Starkeya sp. ORNL1: one gene and its partner. Each later gene encodes a partner of the first gene's protein in a complex. Links are inferred from orthologs where the notes say so. Each region holds a gene or a part of one and is shown on either strand. Other genes may lie near its edges. The genes, in order: pabB and G3545_RS03665.

What was found.
Region 2: the proteins of pabB (region 1) and G3545_RS03665 are in contact, whole or in part, in a solved structure (PDB 8RP0), measured with the Escherichia coli proteins. The link is inferred for Starkeya sp. ORNL1 from one-to-one orthologs.

What each region holds. Positions count from the first base shown.
Region 1 is NZ_CP048834.1:75,637-78,768, forward strand. Bases 159-2,974 are described here. They hold pabB (aminodeoxychorismate synthase component I), read right to left. Parts: upstream 2,362-2,974; coding sequence 955-2,361; downstream 159-954. Other genes in these bases: G3545_RS00345 (aminotransferase class IV), read right to left, coding at 159-263; G3545_RS00360 (tripartite tricarboxylate transporter substrate binding protein BugD), read left to right, coding at 2,565-2,974. Outside these bases: more of G3545_RS00345, read right to left, coding at 1-158; more of G3545_RS00360, read left to right, coding at 2,975-3,132. UniProt on the Escherichia coli protein: Part of a heterodimeric complex that catalyzes the two-step biosynthesis of 4-amino-4-deoxychorismate (ADC), a precursor of p-aminobenzoate (PABA) and tetrahydrofolate.
Region 2 is NZ_CP048834.1:754,293-757,504, reverse strand. Bases 128-3,023 are described here. They hold G3545_RS03665 (aminodeoxychorismate/anthranilate synthase component II), read right to left. Parts: upstream 1,931-3,023; coding sequence 1,325-1,930; downstream 128-1,324. Other genes in these bases: trpE (anthranilate synthase component I), read right to left, coding at 2,022-3,023; trpD (anthranilate phosphoribosyltransferase), read right to left, coding at 303-1,319; trpC (indole-3-glycerol phosphate synthase TrpC), read right to left, coding at 128-290. Also shown: more of trpC, read right to left, coding at 1-127; more of trpE, read right to left, coding at 3,024-3,212. UniProt on the Escherichia coli protein: Part of a heterodimeric complex that catalyzes the two-step biosynthesis of 4-amino-4-deoxychorismate (ADC), a precursor of p-aminobenzoate (PABA) and tetrahydrofolate.

The DNA of each region.
Region 1 (3,132 bases):
GGCTGTGCCGGCCACAGTCCGAGTGCAGCCGAGCCGCGGGTGACGGTGGTGCGGATGATGGAGGGTTCGGACGTCAGCGCGGTGTCGACCGCCGCCTCGATGGATGCACGCTCGACCTTGATGCCGATCGCCACCGCCGCTGCGCACAGGCGGTCGAGATGCGCCGCGCGGCCGAACATCACGCCATTCAGGGCGAGCGCGGTGTCGAACACGCCGTCGCCAAGCGTGAAGCCGCGGTCCTCGACGCTGACGGCCCGGGTCACGGAAGACCGCTTTCCTTACCTTTCCCCGTGGGGGAGAGGTCGGCGCGTAGCGCCGGGTGAGGGGCCTTCGCCATAGGTGATTCAGTGCCTTCCCAGCCCTCTCCCCATTGGGGAGAGGGGGTAGAGAGGCCGCGCGCCAGTCGCAGGAAATTCTCCAGCAGGGCGTAACCGTGCTCGGTCAGCACGGACTCGGGGTGGAACTGCACGCCGTAGGTCGGATGTTCGACATGGGCGAGGCCCATGATTTCGCCATCCTCGCTCCAGGCTGTGGCCACCAGCGGCTCGTCGCCGTCAAGTTCCACCGCCAGCGAATGATAGCGCCCGGCAGGGAAGGGCGAGGGCAGGCCGACGAACACATCCGTGCCGTCATGGCGGATGCGCGAGGCGCGCCCGTGCATCGGTGTCTTCGCCCGCACCACGCGTCCGCCGAAGGCTTGGCCGATGCATTGATGGCCGAGGCAGATGCCGAGGATCGGGAGACGGCCGGACAGTTCGCGGATGACATCCAGCGAGACGCCCGCCTCGTTCGGCGAGCAGGGGCCGGGCGAGATGACCAGGGCCTGCGCCCCCCGCGCCGCAATGCCGGCGACGTCGAGCGAATCATTGCGAATCACTTCAACGTCTTCGCCGAGTTCTTTCAGGTAACGCGCGACGTTGAAGACGAAGCTGTCATAATTGTCGATGACGAGGATCATCGGGTCACCTCGCGAAACGCACGGAACAGCCGCTCGGCCTTGGTCAGGCTCTCGGCGCGTTCCTGCGCCGGGTCGGACAGCATCGTGATGCCGCCGCCGACGCCGAAGCTGGCCTCGCCATTCTCCACCGTCACGGTGCGGATGGCGATGTTCAGATCCATCGCGCCATCGAAGCCGATATAGCCGATCGAGCCGCAATAAAGCCCGCGCGGACGGCCTTCCAGCTCGGCGATGATCTCCATGGCGCGGATCTTCGGGGCGCCGGTGATGGAGCCGCCAGGGAAGCTCGCCTTCAGCAGGTCGAGCCCGTCATGGCCGTTGTCCAGTTCGCCGGTCACTACCGAGACGAGGTGATGGACATTGGCATAGGTCTCCAGTCCGCACAGCCGCGGCACCTGCACCGTGCCGGGCTTGCAGACGCGCGAGAGATCGTTGCGCAGCAGGTCCACGATCATGACGTTCTCGGCGCGGTCCTTCTCGCTGGCGATCAGTTCGCGGCCGCGGAAGGCGTCGAGCGTCGGCTCCACCGAGCGCGGCACCGTGCCCTTGATCGGGCGGGTCTCGACGAGGTTGCCCTCCAACTGCACGAAGCGCTCCGGCGAGGAGGACGCGACGACACGGTCGTCAGTGAGGATCAGTGCGGCGAAGGTCGCGGGATTGGCGCGGCGCAGCCGGTCATAGAGCGCGAGTGGGTCGATCTCGCCGACCGCGGCGCGGAATTGCTGGGTGAAATTGGCCTGGAAGATGTCGCCGGCGCGGATGTATTCGATCACCCGGGCGACCGCCGCCTCATAGGCTGTGGGGGTGAAGTTCGAGGTCCAGGCCGGCTCGATGACCGCGTCGTCGAGCGCGGGCGGTGCGTTCTCCAGCCGCTCGGTCACTGCCAGCAACCGGTCGCGCGCGCGGCCCTGGCGCTGGGCGACGTTCTCTTCGGGCCAGCCGGTGGAGATGGCATAAGCGCGCTTCGCCACCTGGTCGAAGGCGAGCACGACATCATAGAAACCTAGGTCGATCTCCGGGCCTTCCTCGTCGGGCCGGGCGCCGGCCGGGAAGCGATCGAACAGCCGGCCCGCCTCATAGGCGACATAGCCGGCGGCGCCGCCCTGGAAGCCGGCTTCGACCGGCAGCCGCGCCTGCTTGTAGCGCGCCAGCCGAGCACGCAGGGCCTCGATCGGCGGCGCCTGCTCCACCACGTCGTTCCAGAAGGCGCGGCTGCCTTCGACACGGAAGCGGCCGAACGGCTCGGCCATCACATAGGACCAGCGGCCGAGCGTCGGGTGCACCATGGCGCTGTCGAGGAAGACGAGACCCGTCGCACGCTCGCTGCCCGCGAGCCGGCGGGCGGCGTCCCATGGGTCACGGTAGGCGATCTCGACGGCAAGGGGCGGCGGCTCGTGAATCATGAGCCGAATATGGGATGGCGCGGCGGCAATGCCTAGCGGTGACGAAATCCCGCGTTGAAACCCACGCCGACCCTGTGTCCTAGCCGTTGTAACGACTTGACGGCAGGTGAGCCGAATGGTCGCTTAGCGGAGCGTCAAGCGGGCCGCTGGGAACGGGCGGGCCCGTGCTACCAAAACGTTCGTCCAGTCTCGGGAGGGAAGTAATGAGTTTCTGGAAAAAGGCCGCCATTTCGGCCTTCGCACTGGCAGCGCTGCCGCTCGCCTCGGCAAACGCACAGACCTATCCGTCGCGTCCCATCACCATGGTCGTGCCCTTCGCCGCCGGCGGGCCGACCGACACGGTGGCCCGCCTGGTGTCGGAATCGATGTCGCGTACGCTCGGCCAGCAGATCGTGGTGGAGAATGTCGGCGGCGCCGGCGGCACCCGCGGCGCCGGCCAGGTCGCAAAGGCCGCGCCCGACGGCTACACCATACTGATGCACCATATCGGCCACGCCACCGCGGCGAGCCTCTATCGCAAGCTGCCCTACAACGTGCTGACCGATTTCGAGACCGTCGGCCTCGTCACTGATGTGCCGATGACGCTGATCGGCAAGTCCGGCCTCGAGCCCAAGAACATCACCGAGCTTGTCGCCTATGTGAAGGACAAGAAGGACGCGGTGATCTACGGCAATGCCGGCGTCGGTTCGGCCTCGCATCTGTGCGGCATGCTGTTCATGTCGGCAATCGGTACGCAGGTGACCACGGTTCCGTATCAGGGCACCGGCCCGG
Region 2 (3,212 bases), 680 kb from region 1 along the record:
GCGTCGGTCAGCACCGACAGACAGGTCGCGCCGCCGGCCGCATAGGCTTTTGCGAGCGCGGGCGGATCGAAATCGGCACGGATCAGGCCGCGCGACGGGCTTGCCTTCTTGATCTCGGCAATCAGGGCGGTGTGGCCAGTCGCAATGCTGTGCTCGATCGCCTTCAGGAAGCCGCGCGTCGGGCTCGCCGCTTCCGCCGCAGCGCGAACACTCGCGAGCGGCCTGGACTGCTTCGCCATCGCGATTTCTTCACGCTTGTAGGCGCCGATCTGTTCCAGAATATCTGCCATCGCTATGCCTCCTCAGGCTGCGTTGGAGACCGCGACGAGCCGCTCGAGCGCCTCGCTCGCCTTGCCCGCTTTCAGGCTGGCGCGTGCAATGTCGAGCCCGGCGGCAATGTCGTCGGCGCGGCCGGCCACCACCAAGGCGGCGGCGGCGTTCAGCAGCGAGACGTCGGCATAGGCGCCCGGTTCGCCCGCCAGCACCGCGCGCAGCGCCACGGCATTGACGGTGCCGTCGCCGCCCTTCAGCGCCGACGGCGTCGAGGTCGCGATGTCGAGGCTCGCTGGGGAGATCTCGAAGCTGCGGATCGTGCCGTTCTTCAGCTCCGCCACATAGGTCGGGCCGGTGGTGGTGATCTCGTCGAGCCCGTCGGAGCCGTGCACCACCCATGCGCTGGTGGAGCCGAGCGTCCGCAGCACCTCGGCGAGCGGTTCGATCCAGCTGCGCGCGAACACGCCGACCATCTGCCGGGTGACGCCGGCCGGGTTCGACAGTGGACCCAGCAGGTTGAAGATGGTGCGCGTGCCCATCTCCACCCGCGTCGGGCCCACATGCTTCATCGCCGGATGGTGCGCGGGGGCGAACATGAAGCCGATGCCGGCCTCGGCGATGCAGCGGGAGATCTGCTCGGGCGTGAGGTCGATCTTCACGCCCAGCGCCATCAGCACGTCGGCGGCTCCGGACTTGGAGGAGAGCGCGCGATTGCCGTGCTTGGCCACCGGCACGCCGGCGCCGGCGACGATGAAGGAGGCGCAAGTGGAGATATTGTAGGACCCGGAGGCGTCGCCGCCGGTGCCGACCACATCCACCGCCCCCGTGGGGGCTTCGACGCGCAGCATCTTGGAGCGCATCGTCGAAACTGCGCCGGCAATCTCGTCCACGCTCTCGCCGCGTACCCGCAGGCCCATCAGCAGTGCGCCGATCTGCGAGGGCGTGGCTTCGCCGGACATCATGATGTCGAAAGCGTGTGCCGATTCCTCGCGCGACAATGCGGTGCCGGTCGCGACCTTGCCGATCAGGTTCTTGAGGTTTTCCATTTTGCTCACGCCGCCCGCGAACGCCGCGGCCCGGCATTCCAGGCGCGGGCAAGGTCCAGGAAGTTCTTCAATATGGTGTGGCCGTGCTCGGAGGCGATGCTCTCCGGGTGGAACTGCACGCCATGCACCGGCAATTCGCGATGCGAGAGGCCCATGATGAGGCCGTCATCGGTTTCCGCGGTCACCTTGAGTCCGGCGGGCAGCGTGTCGCGCTTGACGATCAGCGAATGGTAGCGGGTCGCCTTGAACGGGCCGTTTATGCCGCGGAACACCGTCTCGCCCTGGTGGCGCACATCGGAGAGCTTGCCGTGCATCGGCAGCGGCGCGCGGATCACGTCGCCGCCGAACACCTGGCCGATCGCCTGGTGGCCGAGGCAGACGCCGAACACGGGAATCTCCTCGGCGGCGCGCGCGATGAGATCGCAGCAGATGCCGGCCTCGGTCGGCGTGCAGGGGCCGGGCGAGATGACGATGGCCTCTGGCTTGAGCGCCAGCGCCTCGTCGACGGTCAGCGTATCGTTGCGACGCACCTCCACCTCGGCGCCGAGCCCACCGAGATAGTGGACGAGGTTCCAGGTGAAGCTGTCATAATTGTCGACGAGAAGGATCATCGTGCGCCTGCCTGCCGGGCACGCCCCGACGTTACAAGCTCTAGGGCGCGCGGCGCGGCACGGTCAAGCCGGCAGGCGAGGCGAGGGGACATCATTGCCCCCGCCCGGCGCGCGCGGCGAAACGCACGGCCTCCTCGCCGGCGCGGAACAGCGCACGGGCCTTGTTGATGCATTCCTGCTGCTCGCTCTCCGGCACCGAGTCATAGACGATGCCGGCGCCGGCCTGGACATACATGCGCCCGTTCCGCACCACGGCGGTGCGCAGCACGATGCAGGTATCCATCTCGCCATCAGCGCCGAAATAGCCGATGGCCCCGGCATAGATGCCGCGCTTGTCGCGCTCCAATTCGTCGATGATCTCCATCGCCCGCACCTTTGGCGCACCGGACACCGTGCCGGCCGGAAAACCGGCGGCCAGCGCATCGAGCGCGTCGCGCCGCGGGTCGATATCGCCCTCGACGTTGGAGACGATGTGCATCACCTGGCTGTAGCGCTCGACGAAGAAGCTGTCGGTCACCTTCACCGTGCCGATCTTGGCGACTCGCCCGACATCGTTGCGGCCGAGATCGAGCAGCATCAGATGCTCGGCACGCTCCTTCGGATCGGCCAGCAACTCGTCTTCCAGCGCCTTGTCTTCATGCGGCGTCGCCCCGCGACGGCGGGTGCCGGCGATGGGGCGGATGGTGACCGTCTCGTCGCGCAGCCGCACCAGGATTTCGGGGCTGGAGCAGACCAGCGCGAAGTCGCCGAAATTGAAATAGACCAGGAACGGCGCGGGATTGACCCGCCTGAGCGCGCGGTAGAGCGTGAAGGACGGCAGCGCGAATGGCGCCTCGAAGCGCTGCGAGAGCACCACCTGGAAGATGTCGCCGGCGCGGATATATTCCTTCGCCTGCTCGACCATCGCCTGGAATTCATCCGGCGGCGTATTGGAGACCGGCATCACCTCTTCGTGGAAGGGGTCGGCGGTCTCGGCGTTCGGCAACGCCGCATCGAGGGCGCGTATCACCCGCTCGATCCGCTCGTGCGCAGCCTCCAAGGCAGCCGTGGCCGTGACGCCGGCGTGTGGGCGCACCGGGCTGACCACGGTGAGCTCGTCGCGCACCTGGTCGAACACCACCATCACCGTCGGGCGGATGAAGATGGCATCCGGCACGCCCAGCACGTCGGGCTTGGCCTCCGGCAGACGCTCCATCTGCCGCACCATGTCATAGCCGAGATAGCCGAACACGCCGGCCGCCATGGGCGGCGAGCCTTCCGGCAGGCTGATGCGGGATTCCCG